3 regions of the Billgrantia sp. NRB1 genome follow, and region 3 is predicted to be linked to each of the others. Evidence: predicted binding sites of a transcription regulator. Region 3 holds the regulator's gene; each other region holds the start of a gene.
The links. The regulator sigma-54, encoded in region 3, starts transcription at its own class of promoters, with help from an activator protein. The targets are predictions, from matches to a motif close to TGGCACNNNNNTTGCTNT.

Region 1: ACZIYR_RS05110 (HAD-IIB family hydrolase) is a predicted target of sigma-54. The motif match lies at 1,298-1,315, and genes of this name have one in related genera.
Region 2: ACZIYR_RS04825 (NarK family nitrate/nitrite MFS transporter) is a predicted target of sigma-54. The motif match lies at 4,362-4,379, and genes of this name have one in related genera.

The regions. Positions count from the first base shown of each region.
Region 1 covers NZ_CM167783.1:1,130,284-1,136,933, forward strand. The annotation lists gene ACZIYR_RS05095 (acetate/propionate family kinase) at 1-183, opposite strand, end outside; gene ACZIYR_RS05100 (hypothetical protein) at 411-545, shown strand; gene ACZIYR_RS05105 (porin family protein) at 631-1,131, shown strand; gene ACZIYR_RS05110 (HAD-IIB family hydrolase) at 1,351-2,271, shown strand; gene ACZIYR_RS05115 (Card1-like endonuclease domain-containing protein) at 2,340-3,551, opposite strand; gene ltrA (group II intron reverse transcriptase/maturase) at 4,330-5,661, shown strand; gene thiC (phosphomethylpyrimidine synthase ThiC) at 5,839-6,650, opposite strand, start outside.
Region 2 covers NZ_CM167783.1:1,064,477-1,071,126, reverse strand. The annotation lists gene ACZIYR_RS04840 (ABC transporter ATP-binding protein) at 1-1,626, shown strand, start outside; gene ACZIYR_RS04835 (L,D-transpeptidase family protein) at 1,681-3,306, opposite strand; gene ACZIYR_RS04830 (murein L,D-transpeptidase catalytic domain family protein) at 3,475-4,206, shown strand; gene ACZIYR_RS04825 (NarK family nitrate/nitrite MFS transporter) at 4,502-5,854, shown strand; gene ACZIYR_RS04820 (nitrate- and nitrite sensing domain-containing protein) at 5,947-6,650, shown strand, end outside.
Region 3 covers NZ_CM167783.1:2,621,095-2,627,744, reverse strand. The annotation lists gene pmbA (metalloprotease PmbA) at 1-330, shown strand, start outside; gene ACZIYR_RS11970 (HPr family phosphocarrier protein) at 462-731, opposite strand; gene rapZ (RNase adapter RapZ) at 734-1,654, opposite strand; gene ptsN (PTS IIA-like nitrogen regulatory protein PtsN) at 1,704-2,174, opposite strand; gene hpf (ribosome hibernation-promoting factor, HPF/YfiA family) at 2,181-2,489, opposite strand; gene ACZIYR_RS11950 (RNA polymerase factor sigma-54) at 2,602-4,014, opposite strand; gene lptB (LPS export ABC transporter ATP-binding protein) at 4,177-4,902, opposite strand; gene lptA (lipopolysaccharide transport periplasmic protein LptA) at 4,913-5,440, opposite strand; gene lptC (LPS export ABC transporter periplasmic protein LptC) at 5,437-6,039, opposite strand; gene ACZIYR_RS11930 (KdsC family phosphatase) at 6,043-6,594, opposite strand; gene ACZIYR_RS11925 (KpsF/GutQ family sugar-phosphate isomerase) at 6,628-6,650, opposite strand, start outside.

The DNA.
Region 1 (6,650 bases), 1.5 Mb from region 3:
ATCGGCGCCGGGCAGCGCCTGGGTGTAGGCCTCACCCCGGCTGTCGGTGCCCTTGAGACGGGCGTCGCTGCTGCCCAGCCGCTCGGCCAGACCGGCCAGCCTCGGCTGGTCGGCGGTGGCCGGCACCAGGGCATACTTGATCGAGGAGGAACCGCAGTTGATGACCAGCACCGGTGCGTTCATCGAGTCTCCGCTGAGGGGTTGATTTAGACCTTAGTCTACCATGTGTTGCGTTGCAGCAGGGAGTGCCAGGAGTCGTCTTCTCCTGGCAAGGCTGGCATGCTGAGCGGTTCGTCGAAACCCCAAGGACACCCGGACATGTCGACATCCACTGCGACCCAGGCCGCCTCGGGACCGCTTCCGCGCCATCTTGCCGTGCTGCTCCTGGCTAGCGTGGCGACGCCCCGGTGATGAACGTCGAGCCGGTGGCCTCGCTGGCGCTGGGCTACCTGGTGCTGGGGCAGATGCTCTCGGCCGTGCAGCTGCTGGGCGGCGCTATCGTACTGGGCGGCATCGTGGTGCTGAGCCTGTCGCGACAGGGCTGAGCGACTTGAGTCTTGCACGGGGACGGTCCCTGTACCAAAATGGGGGCTGCGTAGGGAAACACCGTTTCCTAATTGGAGGTAGACCATGAAAACCGTTGCCGTTACATCGATTTCCGCGCTGCTGCTGGCGGGTGCTTTCGCTACCACCGCCCAGGCCCAGCAGCCCCTCTACCCCCAACCCTACGTTGGGGGCGATGCGATGTTCTGGGAAATCAATCCCGACGGTGCGCCCAGTCGCGACAGCGTTGGCCTGCGCCTGCGCGGCGGCGCCCAGTTCAATGAGTTCTTCGCCGTGGAAGGCCACCTGGGCACCGGCGGGTCGGATGGCCCTGTCGAACTCGACTACCTGGTGGGCGCCTATGCCAAGGGCATCGTGCCGATCTCCCAGGAGTTTCGGCTCTACGGCCTGGCCGGGGTGACCGAGGTGGACTTCGACGTGGATCGTGAGAGCGACTTCTCCTACGGGGCCGGGGCGGAGTTCGACGTGGCGCCTAACCTGGCAGTCGGCGCTGACTATATGCGCTACCTGGACAAGTCTGACGGCACCTTCGATGCCGCCAGCGTGGGTGTGCGCTTCCGGTTCTGAAGCGACTCCCCGCGCTTCGCCTGCGCCCTCGACGCCCTCGGTGTCGGGGGCGCTTTGCGTCGGTCTTGCGCTATTTTGGTGCGCTCTCGAGGTGCGCTGCCTCTCCATAAGGCAGCGACATCGGCGCACTGGCCCGCTCGGCGTGGCCTGTCGCCCAGCCGCAGGTTGGCATGCTACCTGCAAGGTCATAGGGTGATTCTTCTCCACGAAGGTGATGCCATGCCGACCGACACCCTGTCCGCCGCTTTGCCAGACGCCGCCAGCCGCAAGGCGCCTGTCCGGGACGCCCTGACGCCGCGGCTGCTGTTTACCGACCTGGACGGGTCGCTGCTGGACCCGCGTAGCCGCGACGGGGCCCTGGCGCACCCTTGGCTTGCCCGCCTCAAGCAGCACGGGGTGCCGGTGATTCCCGTGACCTGCAGGACGCGCCACGAGCTGGCGCCGCTGCGCCTGTCCCTGGGGCTCGCCGATACGCCCTTTATCGCCGAGAACGGTGCCGTGGTCGGGCTGCCGCCGGCCTGGTGCCATGCGCGGCTGGAGCGATCTCCCGGCCCAGACGGGGTCTCGGTCAAGACCCTGGGGGTGGATATCGCCTTCATTCGCAAGCGGCTCTCGGTCTGGCGCAAGCGCCTGGGAGCGGAGTTCACCCTGACCAGCGAGATCGCCCTGGCGCGGCTGATGGAGGTGGCCGAGGTCGATGAGGCCGAAGCGCGTCTGGCGCGCATGCGCGAGGGCAGCGAGCCGCTGCTGTGGCACGGCGATGACGCCCAGCTCGAAGCCTTGCGAGAGGGGCTGGCGGGGGATGGTCTTAGCCTGCTGCGCGGCGAGCGTTTCTGGTATGTCACCGGCCAGGTCGACAAGGGATGTGCCGTGGAGTGGCTGCTGGGGCGCTTCACGGCCCTGCGGGGCCGCCGCCCGCAGACGCTGGGGCTCGGGGATGGGCCCAACGATGTCGGCATGCTCGAAGCAATGGATCAGGCGGTGGTGATCCGCAGCCGCCACGGGCTTGCCGTCGAGCCGGCCCATCCGGCCCTCTATCGGACCGCGGCCATGGGGCCTGCCGGCTGGGCCGAGGGAGTGGCCCACTGGTGGGGGCGAACCGACAGCCGGCTGATGCCGAGGGCGGCTCGCGCCGCCTAGGAGCCTGTCGGATTTGACCGATCGTCGCGAGGAACACGGATTTCGAGACAAGTTTATCGATCTGATGACTAGCTCTCAGGCCACTGACCGCTCTCCCTCCACTGCCGGAGGCTGGCCGGCAGTCGGGTGAGCTCCGGGCCCTCCAATACCGCAACCTCTAGCCGCTGGGCGCGGCGCAGGTGGGACTCGCGCCGCTCGGCGCTGCCCAGGGTGGCGTCCGTCAACAGTACCCGGGTGGCGCCGAGCTCGCCGCCGTGTTCGGCCAGCTCGTAGAGGCGATGGAGCACCGTGGCGTCGTCTTCGGGCTGCTCCAGGCACTCGAGGATCAGCAACCGGTTGCGGTGCACGGCCAAACAGTGAAACACCGTGGGCTCGTCGTTGTGGCGTCCGCTGAGGTCAAGCACATGAGCCGCGGCGCAGACTCGCGCCAGCCCGGCTTCTTGCGCGCACAGCCAGGCGTATTCGCCGAGCCAGCCGCCCGCCAGGTAGTCGGCCGCGGCCGGGGTGGTCACGCTCAGTGCCCGGGGCTGCTCCTGGGACCAATCGATCAGTCCCGCCTCACCGAGCTGCTGCAGGGCGTCGGTTTCGGGAAAGTGTGGTGTATGGGCCAGCAGGTGTGACGTGTCCCCCTCTCCCGCAGCCTGGCTTGCCGGGGAGGGCGCTAGCAGCGCCTTGAGTTCGCCGAGCAGCGGCGCGATGCGCGATGCCTGATGGGCCAGGAAGCGGGTCAGGGGACGCCGGGCCTCGACCGCCTTGCGCCATGCGTCCCGATCCGAGGCGGCCCGAATGCGCTTGCGACCGTGGGCCTGAAGGATGTGATCCGCCGTCAGTACCGCGCTGATCGGCAGGCGCTGCAGGGAGCGGGGATCCAGCGTCGGGCCGAGGCGGTGGATGACGTTGCGTTCGGGGTCGAGATGGAGGCAGTCGGCGCCGCAGTGGCGCATGGCCTGCTGGAACAGCAGGGCCGTCAGGCGGTCGCCGCCGGCCAGGTCGCAGGTGACCTCGAGGGGCGGGACGTCGCGCTGCTGCGCGGCCAGCTCCCGGGCCAGCGCCAGGGCCAGTTCCGCGGTACGCCCCGGGGCGCCCTGGGGCAGGCTCTCGTGCAGGCGAATCTCGCGGGCCTCGGGCAGCTCGTGCTGGAGCAGGATGCGCAGTCGCTCGGCAGCCTGCTGCCCGCGTCGGCAGGCCACCAGGATGATCCGCTCGGGGCGCAGCTGGAGCAGCGGGATCAGGGTGTGCTCGGGATGCTCGTTGACCAGCGCGATGTGCAGGTGGGGCATGGCCTGGTTCCTTCTGCGGCAGCGATCGACCGGGGGTGAGGTGGTCGCCCTCATGAGGACAGGCTATATCCCATGCTGATGGTCTGTCGCCATCGCAGCAATAAAAAGGTTCTTCACAGACTAGCGTGAACCTGTTTCAGGTTTGATGGTGGGAGGCCGCGGTTCGACGTCTCGACTCTGCCGGCGGTTCGACGCTTCGACGAAGGCGCCGGAGGCGTCCCATGGGTAGCGCTGCGCGCTACTTCGCGAGCTGAAGCTCCCTCCCAGTGCGCCCGAGAAGGCGTGCACACAGTGCGGTGAGAGTCCGCATCGGGGTAAGCCATGGCCCCGTAGCCAAAGGTAACTGCGTCGTCGCGAGGCGGGGTGGGGAGCAACCGGAGGCGAACTGGCGGTCCGTAGGATGACGAACTCGATTCGGCCGGGTCAGGTGGCGAGCTCGCTGGGAGATAGCGAAGCCTGAAACTCACCCGTCGCGCTGGCATGGCGGACAAAGCGACGACGGGACCTGCCAGGTGGTTGGAGGCGGAACGTCAGGAAGGGTGTACGAGATAATCGGGGAGACCTGGCGGCCGAGGTGACGGCGGCCAGGAGTCAGAGCCTTCATAGTACCGGCGTGCGGATCACGCCCTGGCCACGGCTCATCCCGGCGAAAGCCGGGATCGAGAGATGCTGGAGCGCGGACTCTGCCTACCGCCAAGGCGCCGCACAGGAGGCGCAGAGAACAGAACCTGCGTCGAGGGAAGGGAGGCAGGAAGATGGATGCGAGAGACGACCAGAGATGAGCGAACGCGACAGCACAGCATCGACAGTGCCCCACGATGGGGCTAAACAAGATGCGTCAACACCCGCCACGATGGCAGGGATTGACCGCTCGATCTGGACGGACCGCATGTTGGCGGCGCTGGATAACGGCGTCAAAGGACGTAAGTGGTTCAGTCTGATCGACAAGGTATACCGCTCGTCGACCCTGGTCAGTGCCTGGCTGCAGGTCTACCGCAACCAGGGAGCGGCGGGTGTCGATCGGCAAAGCGTGTCCCGCTTTGCGTCGCAGGCCGAACGCTACCTTGAGGAGCTCCAGGCCGACCTGGCAGCGGGGTGTTACCGCCCGCAAGCGGTGCGACGCGTCGAGATCCCCAAGGGCAACGGCAAGATGCGCCCGCTGGGCATTCCGACCGTCAAGGACCGTATTGTCCAGGCAGCGGTCAAGCGCGTGATCGAACCGATCTTCGAGCATGAGTTCCTGCCGATGAGCTACGGCTTCCGGCCGGGCAGAGGCTGCAAGGATGCCCTACGAGACGTTGATGAGGCGCTCAAGGCGGGCATGACCTGGGTGGTGGATGCGGATCTGCAAGGCTATTTCGATAGCATCCCGCACGACCGCCTGATGGCCCGCGTCGAGGGACGGATCAGCGACGGTCGACTGCTGGCCTTGCTACGAAGCTGGTTGAACCAGGATATTGTCAGCGACATGAGCCGATGGACCCCCACGTCAGGGACGCCACAAGGAGCGATCATTAGCCCCTTGTTGGCGAACGTCTACCTGCATCCGCTGGACCAGGAAGTGACACAGCACGGCTACCGTATGGTGCGGTATGCCGATGACTTCGTCATTCTCTGCCACAGTGAGCAGGAGGCCCGACAAGCCCTGGCCCACGTACAGGAATGGGTGGCGGCGAATGGCCTGACCCTGCACCCTGACAAGACCCACGTCGGCGATTGCCGGCAGAAGGGACAGGGTTTCGACTTCCTAGGCTACCGCTTCGAGGCGGGCAGGCGCTGGGTGCGTAAGAAGAGCCTCAAGGCGTTCAAGGACAAGGTGAGAAGCAAGACGCGGCGGACGGAAGGCAAGAGCTTGCGGCACGTCATTGCCTCGCTGAACCCCATGCTGAGAGGCTGGTTCGGCTACTTCCAGCATGCCTATCGGACGACGTTCCGGCCTCTGGATGGCTTCATTCGTCGACGTCTTCGGGCCATGCTGCGCAAGCAGGAGAAGCGCCCGGGGCCTGGTAACACCCGGTCGGACACATGGCGCTGGTCGAATACGTTCTTCGCGACCGCAGGGCTCTTCACCCTAGCCGGAGCCTGGCGGTACGCGAGCCAATCCCGATGAGGAAAACCATCGACTGGAGAGCCGTGTGCGGGAGAACCGCACGCACGGTTCGGAGGGCGGGGAGGGCACAGCCCTTCCCGACCCCTATCCTAGCCTGTTTACGCTAAAGTGCGATGAACCCAATAAAAACGCCGGCCTGAGGGCCGGCGTGACGTTTCCCAGGGTCAGGGGCCGGGATTACACCTCCTTGTAGAGTTCGGCGCCCTCCTGGCGGAACTTCTCGGCCTGCTCTTCCATGCCCTTCATGACCGCTTCCTGGTCGCCGTTAAGCCCTTTCTCGGCGGCGTAGTCGCGAACCTCCTGGCTGATCTTCATGGAGCAGAACTTGGGGCCGCACATGGAGCAGAAGTGGGCGACCTTGGCGGAGTCCTTGGGCAGGGTCTCGTCGTGGTACTCCCGTGCGGTGTCCGGGTCGAGGCCGAGGTTGAACTGGTCCTCCCAGCGGAACTCGAAGCGCGCCTTGGACAGGGCGTTGTCGCGGCGCTGGGCGGCCGGATGGCCTTTCGCGAGATCTGCCGCGTGGGCGGCGATCTTGTAGGTGATGATGCCGGTCTTGACGTCGTCCTTGTTGGGCAGGCCCAGGTGCTCCTTGGGCGTCACGTAGCAGAGCATGGCGCAGCCGTACCAGCCGATCATCGCCGCCCCGATGCCGGAGGTGATGTGGTCGTAGCCGGGGGCGATGTCGGTGACCAGCGGCCCGAGGGTGTAGAAGGGCGCCTCGTCGCAGTACTCGAGCTGCTTGTCCATGTTCTCCTTGACGAGATGCATGGGCACGTGGCCGGGGCCCTCGATCATCACCTGGACGTCGTGCTTCCAGGCGATATGGGTCAGCTCGCCCAGGGTCTTGAGCTCGGCCATCTGCGCCTCGTCGTTGGCGTCGGCCACCGAGCCGGGGCGCAGGCCGTCGCCCAGCGAGAAGGCGACATCGTAGCGCTTGCAGATCTCGCAGATCTCCTCGAAGTGCTCGTAGAGGAAGCTCTCCCGGTGGT
Region 2 (6,650 bases), 1.6 Mb from region 3:
CACCACCGCGAGACCGGCGAGGTCGACTGGTGGTCGGTGCTGCGCTACGTGCTGGCCGAGGCCGGGGTGATCGCACTGATCGCCATGGCCCAGCGCGGCCTCTCGGCCCAGCAGTCGCTGCTGCGCGCCCTGCTCGGCCAGAAGGTCAACGTGATGATCCTCGAAAAGGCCGGCACCCTGACGTTGGCACAGTTCGAGGATTCGGAGTTCTACGACAAGCTGACCCGGGCGCGCCGCGAGGCGTCGATTCGCCCGCTGGGGCTGGTCAACAAGACCTTCGGCCTCGCCCAGAACGGCATCTCGCTGGTCAGCTTCGGCGTGCTGCTGGTGCAGTTCTCGCCCTGGGCGCTGCTGATCCTGGTGATCGGCGCCCTGCCGGTGTTTCTCTCCGAGGCCAAGTTCTCCGGCGACGCCTTCCGGCTGTTCCGCTGGCGCTCGCCCCAGACCCGCATGCAGATGTACCTGGAGACGGTGCTGGCGCGGGAGGACAGCATCAAGGAGGTCAAGCTGTTCGGCCTGGAGCCGCTGCTGCTGGGCCGCTACCGCGACATCTTCGAGACCCTCTACGCCGAGGATCGGCGACTGACGATTCGCCGCGAGACCTGGGGCTTTCTGCTCGGTTTGCTGGGCACCCTGGCCTTCTACGGCGCCTACGCCTGGGTGGTCGCGGAAACGGTGACCGGCCAGCTCACCCTGGGCGAGATGACCATGTACCTGATGGTCTTCAAGCAGGGCCAGTCGGCGCTGTCGGCGAGCCTCACCGCCATCAGCGGCATGTACGAGGACAACCTCTACCTCTCCAACCTCTACGAGTACCTGGAGCAGCCGGTAGCCCCACAGCAGGGCACCCTGACCCAGGGCAGCGTCCCCGGCGACGGCATTCGCTTCGAGCACGTCGGCTTCACCTACCCCGGCGCCGAGACGCCGGCGCTGGCCGACATCTCGCTGCATCTCAAGCCCGGCGAGAGCCTCGCCCTGGTGGGGGCCAACGGCTCGGGCAAGACCACCCTGATCAAGCTGCTCACCCGGCTCTACGAACCCACCGAAGGGCGCATCCTGCTCGACGGCAGCGACCTGCGCGACTGGGATATCCAGACCCTGCGCCGGCGCGTCGGGGTGATCTTTCAGGACTTCGTGCGCTATCAGATGAAGGTGGGGGAAAATCTCGGCGCCGGCGACGTGGCCGCCTTCGAGGATGAGGTGCGCTGGCAGGAAGCGGCCCGCCGCGGCCTGGCCGAGGACTTCATCGCCGACATGCCGGGGGGCTACCACACCCAGCTGGGGCGCTGGTTCAAGGGTGGTCAGGAGCTCTCCGGTGGGCAGTGGCAGAAGATCGCGCTGTCCCGAGCCTACATGCGCGAGAGGGCCGACATCCTGGTGCTCGACGAGCCCACCGCGGCCATGGACGCCGCCGCCGAGGCCGCGGTGTTCGCCGACTTCCGCGAACACAGCCGCGACAAGATGACCATCCTGATCTCCCACCGGTTCTCCACGGTGCGCGCCGCCGAGCTGATCCTGGTGATCGACGGCGGGCGCATCATCGAGCGCGGCGACCATGCCAGCCTGATGGCGCTCAACGGCCGCTACGCGCGGCTGTTCCGACTCCAGGCCAGGGGCTACCAGTAGGGCCGGGGCAGGATCCGCTCGCCGCTCTCTCCCTGACGCCCCCTCGCGCGCCCCTCAGAGCACCAAGGGCCGGTCCAGCGCCTCGAGCAGGGCCGCGTCGCGCTCGTAGATGTCAGGCCGAAAGGCCAGCTCGCCATCCTCGTCGGGGTGGACCGTCCAGTAGTGCAGAATCACCGGGACCGGCTCGGCCAGCGACACGTTGCGGGTACGGCCGGTCTCGATCAGCGCATTGATATCCCGGGCGCTGTCGGTATCGTCGAACAGCAGCTGGGCAAACTCCCGCACCCCTTCCACCCGGATACAGCCGGAGCTGAAGGCGCGCTGATCACGATCGAAGAGGTACTGCGCGGGGGTGTCGTGGAGATAGACCAGGTGATCGTTGGGAAAGCGGATCGCTACCTTGCCCAGGGCATTGTGCGGACCCGGCGCTTGGCGCAGCACGACATTGCCGGGGTTGTCCCAGTCCACCTCCCAGGGATCGAGCGGCTGGCCCGAGGGGCTGAGCACCTGGATACGCTCGCGCCACAGGTAGCCGAGGTCACGACGTATCTCGGGCAGCACGTCATTGCGCCGGATGGTGGGGGGGATCGTCCAGCTGGGGTTGACGGTCATGTGCGTGATCTCGGAGCGCAGCGACGGGGTGCGTCGATAGGGGCGTCCCACCACGATGCGCGAGCGCCATACCTCGCCGCTGGGGCGAAAATAGCGCAGCTGGTAGCCGGCGATATCCACCAGCACGAAGGACTCCGGCAGGCCGTGAAGCAGCCAGCGGGCGCGCTCCAGGTTGACGCGAATCTGGTCGATGCGCGCCTCCACCGGCACGTTCAGCGCGCGGCGTGTCTGCGGGCCAACCAGACCGTCCACCTCCAGCAGGTGGCGGCGCTGAAAGCGGCGTACCGCAGCCTCCAGGGTGGCATCGAAGCGCCGCGGATCGGGCGTCTCGAGCATCGCCCCCGGAAAGGCGTCGGCGTCGGCGGCCATCACTTCCAGCTCACCGATCACCGCCAGCCGCAAGCGCAGCAGCGCCACCGCATCATCCACATCGCCCGGACGCAGCACGCGGGGCGCGTCAGGAAGGGGCTCCCAGCCCCCCAGCCGCTCGATGTTGCGATAGCGGGCCAGCCCCGCACGCAGCCGCTCGTAGGGGGCGTAGGAGGGGCGCGCCTCGGCGAAGGCCTGCTCGAAGCGTTGCCCCTCGATGGCCCGGGCGATGGCTGCCGGGTCGCGGGCAGGCGCCTCGACCGGCACCTCCCAGTGGGTATCGAGCTCTCGCGGGTCAACCTTGCCCCGCTGCAGATGCTCCAGCGCGGTCATCAGCACCCGGGTAGCATGCAGATCGAAACGCGCCAGTTCCCAGACCTCCCCGGAGGCACCGGCCTGGCGATGCCCGGCCACCAGCGCGTCGGGCCGATAGTCTTCGGGCCTTAGCCCATCGCCATCCAGGGTGTGCAGCGCAGCGGCGAAGGCCGCCACGGTCTCGCGGTCGCGCCACGCTGGGCGATGGTCGCGCAGCGCATAGAACGCCTGCAGCTCGCCGTCGGCGTCTTGCGCCAGGTGCTCGATCTGGACCGCAAGCGGCGCTTCCGCCCGATCGCCGGCCGCGGGGGAGTCGCCCAGCACGGCGCCCGACATACCCAGCAGCACGGCCAGCACACTCCCCATGGCGAGAATTGCCCGCATATTCGCCTCCTGCTTCGTTGATGGCTCAACTGGCCTTCCCGGCCCTCGCCCTCATAATAGAGGCTGCTACGGGGCCACAGGGAAGCCGGCCCCGTTTCGTGTGTCCGGGACATGCCGGCAACGGCTCTGCACGACATGGCCCGATGATTCGACCACCTCAGGTTGCCCATGACTCGATCACGACCGTCTTCTCCCGTCGCCTGCGCCACCCTGGCCGGCTCCCTGCTGTTCGCTTCCCTCCCGCTCCAGGCCGGCGATTTCGTGGCCCAGATGCTGCCTCACGAACAGCTGACCCGTCACACCTTGGACCACACCCTGACGCGCCTGGCTCCCGACGCCAACCCCGAGGTACTGACGCATGCCGCCAGCGCCCTGGCCTGCGCCGACCCGGAGGCCGAGCGTCTGGCGGTCATCGATTTTTCGCTGCCCTCCACCGAGCCGCGCCTGTGGGTCTTCGACCTGGCCGAAGAGCGGTTGATGTTCGAGGAGCTGGTGTCCCACGGCCAGGGCACCGGGGATGCCATGGCCGAAACCTTCTCCAACGTGCAGGGAAGCCACCAGTCGAGCCTGGGGCTGTTTCGCACCCTGAACAGCTACTACGGGCGCAACGGCTATTCGCTGCGCTTGGAGGGGCTGGAGCCGGGCATCAATGACCTGGCCTACCAGCGCGCCATCGTGATTCACGGCGCCGACTACGTCAGCGACGCCTTCATTCGCCAGACCGGCCGACTGGGGCGCAGCCAGGGCTGCCCCGCGGTGCGCCAGGAAGTGACCTATCCGCTGATCGACAGCCTCAAGGAGGACCACTACCTGTTCGCCTACTTCCCCGACTCCGAGTGGCTGGAAAGCTCCGCCTTCCTGTCCTGCGAGCGCGACGACTACCAGCTGGCCATGCACTGAGCCGCAGCGCTCACCGCAGCAGGCACCAGAATCGGGCGTCAGCGTACCGCACTGCACCATCGGAATGCCCATGCCCCCCTTAACGACGGGCCGCCTGGCAAAGGCGGCCCGCTTTTTCTCACCAACCCCATGAAAAAAAAAGAAAAACCTGGAAGTGGCAACTCATTTGCTTAACACAGGTCAAGATTTGGTGGACGTGGACCAGGCTCCGTGGAGCACGAGTGCGTCGAACCTGACCTTCAACGTCGAAGGGCTCGTTTGTTAACGCGACTGAACTGCTCCGCGAGGTAGCGCCATGGACATTCTCAACAAGGCCAACAGGATCCGCCTGCTGGACGTCACCACTCCCCAGATGCGTGCGTTCCACTTCTCCTGGTTCGCTTTTCATATCTGTTTCTTCGGCTGGTTCGGCATCGCCCCGCTGATGGCGGTGGTCCGCGAAGACCTCAGCCTGACCCAGACCCAGATCGGCAACACCATCATCGCCTCGGTGCTGATCACCGTGATCGTGCGCCTGGCCATCGGCGTGCTCTGCGACCGCATCGGGCCGCGCAAGACCTATACCGGCCTGCTGCTGCTCGGCTCGATCCCGGTAATGGGCATCGGTTTCGCCAACAGCTTCGAGACCTTCCTGCTGGCCCGCCTGGCCATCGGTGCCATTGGCGCCGCCTTCGTGATCACCCAGTACCACACCACCATGATGTTCGCCCCCAACGTGGTGGGTACTGCCAACGCCACCAGCGCCGGCTGGGGCAACCTGGGCGGCGGCACCACCCAGATCCTGATGCCGCTGATTTTCTCCGGGATCCTGATGCTCGGGGTCAGCGAGACCCTGGGCTGGCGGCTGGCCATGGTGGTGCCCGGGGTGGTGATGTTCATTACCGGCATCGGCTACTGGCTGTTCACCCAGGACGCCCCCAACGGCAACTTCGACGAGCTGCGGGCCCGGGGCGAGCTGCCGCCCGCCAGCGGCGAGAACGGCGCGGGCCAGAGCTTCATGGCCGCCGCCAAGGATATCCGCGTCTGGGCGCTGTTCGTGGTCTACGCCATCTGCTTCGGCGTCGAGCTCACCATCAACAACATCGCCGCCATCTACTTCTTCGACCACTTCGATCTGACGCTGGCCACCGCCGGGATGATCGCCGGCCTGTTCGGGCTGATGAACGTCTTCGCCCGCACCCTGGGCGGCATCTTCTCCGATCTGTTCGCCAGGAACGGCGGCCTGAAGGGGCGAGTGCGCTGGCTCTTCATCGCCCTGATCTGCGAGGGCATCGCCCTGGTGGCCTTCTCGCAGATGCACGTGCTCTCCTATGCCATCGGCATCATGCTGGTCTTCAGCCTGTTCGTGCAGATGGCCGAGGGGGCCACCTACGGCGTGGTGCCCTTCATCAACAAGAAGGCCCTAGGCGCCGTGGCGGGTATCGTCGGGGCCGGCGGCAACGTGGGGGCGGTGGCCGCGGCCTTCCTGTTCCGCTCCGAGGCCATCACCTACCAGCAGGGGCTCTTCTACCTGGGGCTGATCGTGCTGGTGCTGGCCTCCTGCGCGCTGCTGGTGCGCTTCTCGGACGAGACCGAGGCCGAGGAAGCCAAGGCCTACCGGGACGCCGTGGGCGAGGAGACCGGTGCCGGCGCCCTGTCGCTGCGCTGAGTGCAAGCACCGCGGCGGCTGGCTGCCGCGGCACATGCCCAACAGACCGCCGCCCCGGAGGCGGCGGTCATCGTGTCTGCATGAGGTGAACCATGACACCTGCCGAACGCCTGCTAGTGGCAGCCAAGCGCTGCGAAATCGCGGATCTCGAACATCTCACCGCCGCCTGCGACATCGTCGGCGACGTCAGCCGCTTCGTTCATGCCCTGCAAAAGGAGCGTGGCGCCTCGAACGTCTACCTGGCCTCTCGGGGACAACGCTTTGCAGAACGACGTCGCGAGCGCATCGAAGAGAGCCTGGAGAACGAAAGTGCGCTACGCCTGCGCCTTGACGCACTTGGCACTACCGCCGGGCGCCCTGCCACCACCGCCCGGCTGCTAAGGCGCGTCGCCTGCGTCTGGCACGCCCTCGATAGCCTGACGGCGCTGCGTAGCGAGATCGAAGCCCTCGACACCGGCCCCGACGCCGCCACCCTGGCCTATAACCAGCTGATCAGCGCACTGCTTTCCGTGGTGTTCGAGGTTGCCGATACAGCCATCGATCCCGAGGTCACACTGGCCCTGGTCGCCATCTTTCATCTCATGCAGGGCAAGGAACTGGCCGGCCAGGAGCGCGCCTGTGGCGCCGCCGGCTTCACCACCAGCCGCTTCGACGAGAGCCACCGCCAGCTGCTGGTACAACTCATCGAAGACCAGCAGCGCTGCTTCGATATCTGCCTGGAATTCACCAGCGAGCAAGGACGTCGGCAGTGGCAGCAGGAGATGCCGGCGCGGACCCTGTCCGGTATCCAGCAGCT
Region 3 (6,650 bases):
ACGGCCAACGCCGGTGGGGCCCGTAACCTGCGCCTCACTGGGCCGCTGGAGACGCGTGAGGCACTGCTGGCGCGCCTGGGGCGCGGCGTGCTGGTCACCGAGCTGATGGGGCAGGGCGTCAACGGCGTCACCGGCGACTATTCACGCGGTGCCGCCGGCTTCTGGGTGGAGAACGGCGAGATCCAGTATCCGGTCGAGGAGTTCACCATCGCCGGCAATCTCGAGGCGATGTTCCGAGGGCTGGTAGGGGTCGGCAGCGATATCGATACCCGGGGCAGCATCCACAGCGGCAGCTGGCTGATCGACGAGATGACCGTGGCCGGCAGCTAGGCCGGGCTGCGCCCTGACCCGCCCCGGCTTCGCCGGGCCGGGAGCTATAAGCTGTAAGCTGTAAGCTGTAAGAGAAACCCATCGCCACCAGCAAAGAGGTGGGTATCGTTACGGCTTACGGCTTACGGCTGTCATTCGTCCTCGTCGAAGCGGGCCTCGAACAGTGCCTCTACCGCCTCCAGCGCCGCCTCGGCGTCGTCGCCTTCGGCGCAGATGGTCAGCTCGGTGCCGTGGGGAGCGGCCAGCATCAGCAGCGACATGATGTTGGCCGCGTCGGCCTCCTGGCCGCCGCGGGTGACGGTGATGCGGGCGGTGAAGGGCTGGCAGCACTGGACCAGCCGGGTGGCGGCGCGGGCGTGCAGGCCGCGCTTGTTGGTCAGGGTCAGCTTGCGACGGGGCACGCTCAGGACTCCTCGCGGTCAGGGGGCGCCGGGGCCGTGGGAGGGGCAGCGGTCAGGGCCCGGTGGATGCCCAGCTCGCGGTGGCGAAGGCGCACGGCCGGCTGCTGGCTGGCCAGCTGCTGGGCGAGCTTCTCGGCCAGGTAGACCGAGCGGTGCTGGCCGCCGGTGCAGCCGATGGCCACCGTCAGGTAGCTGCGGTGGCTGTCGCGGTAGGCTGGCAGCCAGCGCTCGAGCCAGCCCAGGATGTCGGCATACATCTCGGCGACCAGCGGATACTGCTCGAGGAAGGCCACGATGCTGGGGTCCTGACCGGTGGCGGAGCGCAGGCTGGGGTCCCAGTAGGGATTGGGCAGACAGCGGGCGTCGAAGACGATATCGGCGTCCAGGGGAACGCCGCGCTTGAAGCCGAAGGACTCCACCGTCAGGGTCAGCTGCTTGGCACGGTGGCTGGCGACCTGATCGGCGATGCGCCCACGCAGCTCGTGGACCGATAGCCGGGAGGTATCGATCACCAGGTCGGCCAGATCGCGGATGTCGGCCAGCGTCTGCTCCTCGGATTCGATCGCTTCGGCCAGGGTCATGTCGCTGCCCTTGGTCAGCGGGTGACGGCGGCGGGTGGCTGAGTAGCGCTCGAGCAGGATGCGTGCATCGGTGGTCAGGTAGATGACCTGACAGGCGATGCCACGCTGGCGCAGTTCCTCCAGCAGGCGCGGGAAGCGCTCCAGGGCGTGCGGCAGGTTGCGGGCATCGATGCTGACGGCAACGTTCGATTGACGGGCGGGGCCGCAGCGCAGTTCGTCAGCCAGAGAGCCCAGCAGCATGGCCGGCAGGTTGTCGATGGCGTAAAAGCCGAGGTCCTCGAGGGCCTGTAGGGCGATCGACTTGCCCGAGCCTGAGCGGCCGCTGATGATGACGAGCTGCATGCGGGTCTCCTGGTCGTTGTGCTGGCCGGGTGGCCCGATTGCGTGGGTGTCAGGTGGCTGCCTGTCGTCGGATCGCCTCGATCAGGCGCTCATGCAGCTCCCGCTGACTGGCGCTCTTGCGCAGGGCCGTGCGGGTCTCGACGTCGTTCATGATGCCGGCCACCTGGCCCAGCAGCGCCAGATGGGTATCGTCGGCCTCCTCCGGGACCAGCAGCACGAAGACCAGATCGACTGGCTCGCCGTCGATGGCGTCGAATTCGATGGGGTCGGCAAGCCTGAGAAAGGCGGCCACCGGAGCGTGGCAGTGGGGGCTTCTCGCATGGGGGATGGCCACGCCGTTGCCGATGCCCGTGCTGCCCAGGCGCTCCCGGCCGATCAGCCGGTCGAAGACCTCCTGGCTATCCAGGCTCGGGGTGTTCTGGGCAATGAAGGTGCTGAAAAACTCCAGCACCCGCTTCTTGCTGCCGCCGGGAACCCCGAACAGGGTGCGTTCGGGGGGCAGGATGGTTTCCAGTGTCATGGGGAATCAGCGAGCGCCGGCGCCCTGGGCGCGGGCCTGTGCTTTTTCCTTGTGCTTGACCAGCTGGCGGTCGAGCTTGTCGGTCAACGCATCGATGGCGGCATACATGTCGGCGTCCATGGCTTCGGCATGAAGGTCGGCACCGGCGGCATGCAGGGTGCAGGCGGCCTGCTGGCGCTCTTTCTCCACGGAGAGCGTCACCTGCACATTGGTGATGTTGTCATAATGGCGCTGCACGCGAGTGAGTTTCTCGTCAACATAGTCGCGCAGGGCATCGGTCAGCTCTACATGGTGGCCGGTGATATTGACTTGCATGGCAGGCTCCTTCGTCTTTCGTGTGGTGATTCGATTGTAACCCTTTTTCCTGCCTTGCAAACCCCCTGTTTCAGCGCCTCGCCACGGGGGTCGGGCGCGGCGGCGAACGGCGTCATTTGAAGCGCTTGCGCTCGCTCGAGGAGGGAATGCCCAGGGCCTCGCGATACTTCGCTACCGTGCGTCTGGCCACGCGGATGCCGTCCTCGGCCAGCAGGTCCACCAGGCGGCTGTCCGACAGGGGCTTGCGAGGCGCTTCTCCCTGCACCAGCTTGCGGATGCGGGCGCGAATCGCCGTGCTGGAGTGGGCGTCACCCTCGCCCTCGCCGCCGACCTGGCTGGAGAAGAAAAACTTCAGCTCGAACACGCCCCGGGGGGTGTGGATGTACTTCTGGGTGGTGACCCGGGAAATGGTCGACTCGTGCATCTCCACGGCCTGGGCGATATCGGCCAGCACCAGCGGCTTCATGGCCTCCTCGCCCTGCTCGAGGAAGTCGATCTGGCGGGCCATGATCTCGCGACCGACGCGCAGCAGGGTATCGTTACGGCTGACCAGGCTCTTCATCAGCCAGCGAGCTTCCTGCAGGTGATCCTTGAGAAACTGGTTGTCCTGGCTTTTGTCGGCGCGACGCACCAGGGCCATATAGTCGGGCTGGATGCGCAGCCGCGGGAGCGCTTCGGCGTTGAGCTCGATGCGCCAGCCGCGGTGGTCGTGCAGGGCCACCAGATCGGGGATGACGTAGTCGCTGCCCACCTCGCCGTAGGCGCTGCCGGGGCGGGGGTCGAGGGTGCGGATCAGGCGGATGACCGCGTCCAGCTCGGCATCCTCAAGGCCCAGGCGACGCTTGAGGAGCCGGCGGTCATCGGCGGCCAGGGCCTCCAGGAACTGACGGACCAGGCGCCGCGCCTGGGGCAGCAGGGGCGTGTCGTCCGGCAGCGCCCCTAGCTGCAGCATCAGGCATTCACGCAGGTCGCGGGAGAAGACGCCGGTCGGCTCGAACTGCTGCAGGCGCAGCAGCACCTGCTCGACCTCGCGGGTCGGCAGGCCCTCGAGTCCCTGCTGGCGAAGGCCGTCGCGGATCTCTTCCAGCGGTTGGGCCAGGTAGCCGGCGCCGTCCACAGCGTCGATCAGGCTCTCGGCAATCAGTCGCTGACGCGGCTCCAGGTCGGTCATGGCCAGCTGCCAGACCAGGTGGCCATTGAGGCTCTGGCCCTCGGCCTGGCGCTCGAAGTCGGGGCCCTCGCCCCCGGCGGGCGCGCCCAGGTCCTGGTAGGTGTCCGACCAGTCGCTGTCGGTGCTGAGCTCGCTGGGAATCTCGCTGGCCCAGTCGTCCTCGGGGGTCTCGCTGACCTGCTGTTCGCCGAAGCCGTCGTCGAGCTCCAGCATGGGGTTGGACTCGAGCGCCTGCTGGATCTCCTGGCGCAGGTCCAGGGTGGAGAGCTGCAGCAGGGCGATGGCCTGCTGCAGCTGAGGGGTCATGGTCAGCTGAGTGCCGACGCGCAGTTGCAGAGAAGCTTTCATGGCCATGAGAGACGTTGCTCATTTGCCGAAAAGCCCCACCCTAGACCGCGGCCGGGTGACATGCAAGAGACTCTTCGATAAATTTCTTGCAATAAGTATACCAGGCGCAATCTGTGTGCCGAGGTGGCGCAATAACATTCATATCAGCATGTTGCGATCAATATAGGATTAGAGGCGAAAGTCCTCGCCCAGATATACCTCGCGCACCCGCCGGTTGGTGAGGATGGCTTCGGCGTCGCCTTCGGCGATGATCTGACCGTCGCCGACGATGTAGGCGGTGTCGCAGATATCCAGCGTTTCGCGCACGTTGTGGTCGGTGATCAGCACGCCGATGTCCCGCGCCTTGAGCTGGCGAATGATGCCCTTGATCTCGCCCACGGAGATGGGGTCGACGCCGGCGAAAGGCTCGTCGAGCAGGATGAAGGCGGGCTCGGTGGCGAGCGCCCGGGCAATCTCCACTCGCCGGCGCTCGCCGCCGGAAAGGCTCATACCGAGGTTGTCGCGAATGTGGGTGACATGGAAGTCTTCGAGCAGGCCCTCGAGGCGCGCCTGGCGGCCGCTGCGGTCCAGATCCTTGCGGGTCTCGAGAATGGCCATGATGTTGTCGGCCACCGATAGCTTGCGAAAGATCGAGGCCTCCTGCGGCAGGTAGCCGATCCCGGCCCTGGCGCGCTCGTGCATGGCGGCGCCGGAGAGATCGCGATCGTCGATATGCACCGTGCCGGCATCGGCGCGTACCAGGCCCACGATCATATAGAAGGAGGTGGTCTTGCCGGCGCCGTTGGGGCCGAGCAGGCCGACGATGCTGCCCTGCTCGATGGTCAGGCTGATATCGTGAACCACGCGGCGGCGCTTATAGCTCTTGGCCAGATGGCTGGCCTGCAGAGTCTTCATGGAGGATGCCTTACTGCTCGGGCTGCAGGGTCATGCGGATGCGCTGGCGGCCTTCAATCCCTTCGCCCTCTGCGCGGGCCTGGACCACGCGGCGGTCGAGAAAGTACTCGAGATAGCCGCCGGCGAAGGTGTCGCCGCGCTGGTGAAGTTCGGCGCGATCGATCAGTTCCACGCGCCGTTCGGCCACATGGTAGACGACGGTGCGGCCCCAGCCGCGCACCACGGGCTCGTCGGGGTCCGGCTGCTGCTCCAGGTAGGCTCGCTCACCGGTGGCGATCGCCCGGGATAGCTCGCCGGCCGCGTTGCGCTGGATCTCGACCCGATCGCCGGTCACCCGCAGGCTGCCCTGCCGGATGTCCACCTCGCCGGTATAGACAGCGGTGCCGGCGCGGTCGTCCAGGTCGAGGCGGTCGGCCTCGACTTCGATGGGGGCGCTGGCATCGTGTGCCTTGACCGTCATGGCGCTCAGCGCGACGCCGGCCAACAGCAGACCGCCCAGCGCCAGGGCGGCGAGTGAAGGGAGTGCGGGTCGAATCATGACTCGGGGTCCTCATGGGTGGCGCCGGAGGCTTCCGGAGGGTGGTGGCCGCGAACATTGTCCGTCAAGCGGGCGCGATTGTCATCGAACCAGGCGTCGAAGCGTTCGCCGCTCATGCGCTGGGGCGGCTGTTGCAGCAGTGCCGGGCTCTCGCTCCAGGCGTGGCCGAGGTCGGCGTCCACATGGAGGATCTCGGTATCGAGCTGCCAGCGCTCCTCGGGAGCGAACAGCCGTGCGCTGCCGCTCAGGGTCAGCGGGCTTCCGCCCGGCCCGAGTCGTCCCACGTCGCCCCGGGCGATCCACAGTCGCCCTTCGCTGTCGTGGACATGGGCCACCGGCGTCTCGGCCCGGGTCACGTCGTCATGGGGCGTGTGCACCAGGCGCGGGGTGTCCAGCCGCTGGTGGGCGCGTCCCTCGGTGTTGAAGCGCGTCAGTCGCACCTCCTCGAGGTAGTAGTCGGGCTCTCCCTCGGCGTCGCTGGGTACCGGCCCGGGGCGGGGCGCCTCGCGAGGATCGAGCCAGACAAGCAGGCTGCCAAGCGCCAGCAGTACCAGCAGCAGCCAGAGCCGGTAGCCGGGGCGGGGCAGGCGCAGCGACACGGCTCAGCCCTGCAGGTAGGTGTCGACCAGGGCGTCGCGATGCCCCTGGGCCTCGAGCAGGGCATCGCAGATCTCGCGAACGGCGCCGTGACCGCCGCTGCGCTCGGTCACCCAGTCGGCCAGGGCCTGAATATAGGACGGTGCGCCGGGCACGCTGATGCCAATGCCGGCGCGCTGGATAGCCGAGAGATCGGGCAGGTCGTCGCCGCAGTAGGCCACCTGCTCGAGGCTGAGCTGCTGGCGCTGGCACAGTTCGCGCAAGGTGGCGAGCTTATCGCCGCAGCCCTGATAGACATGGTCGATGCCGAGCGCCGCGGCGCGGTGGCTGACCATCGGGGAGTCGCGGCCGGTGAGCAGGGCGACCTGCAGGCCGGCCCGGCGCAGCAGCTTGATCCCCAGGCCGTCCTGAGTATGAAACGCCTTGATTTCCACGCCATCGGCCTGGAAGTAGAGGCGGCCGTCGGTGAGTACGCCGTCCACGTCGAGGGCCAGCAGGCGAATCAGGCGCAGGCGGTCGAGAAGATGGGGAGCGATGGGCGGGGTTGCCAGGGTCATGGGCGTTCCTTGAGTCGGGTCATCGGGGAGGGGTCAGATCACGCCGCTGCGCAGCA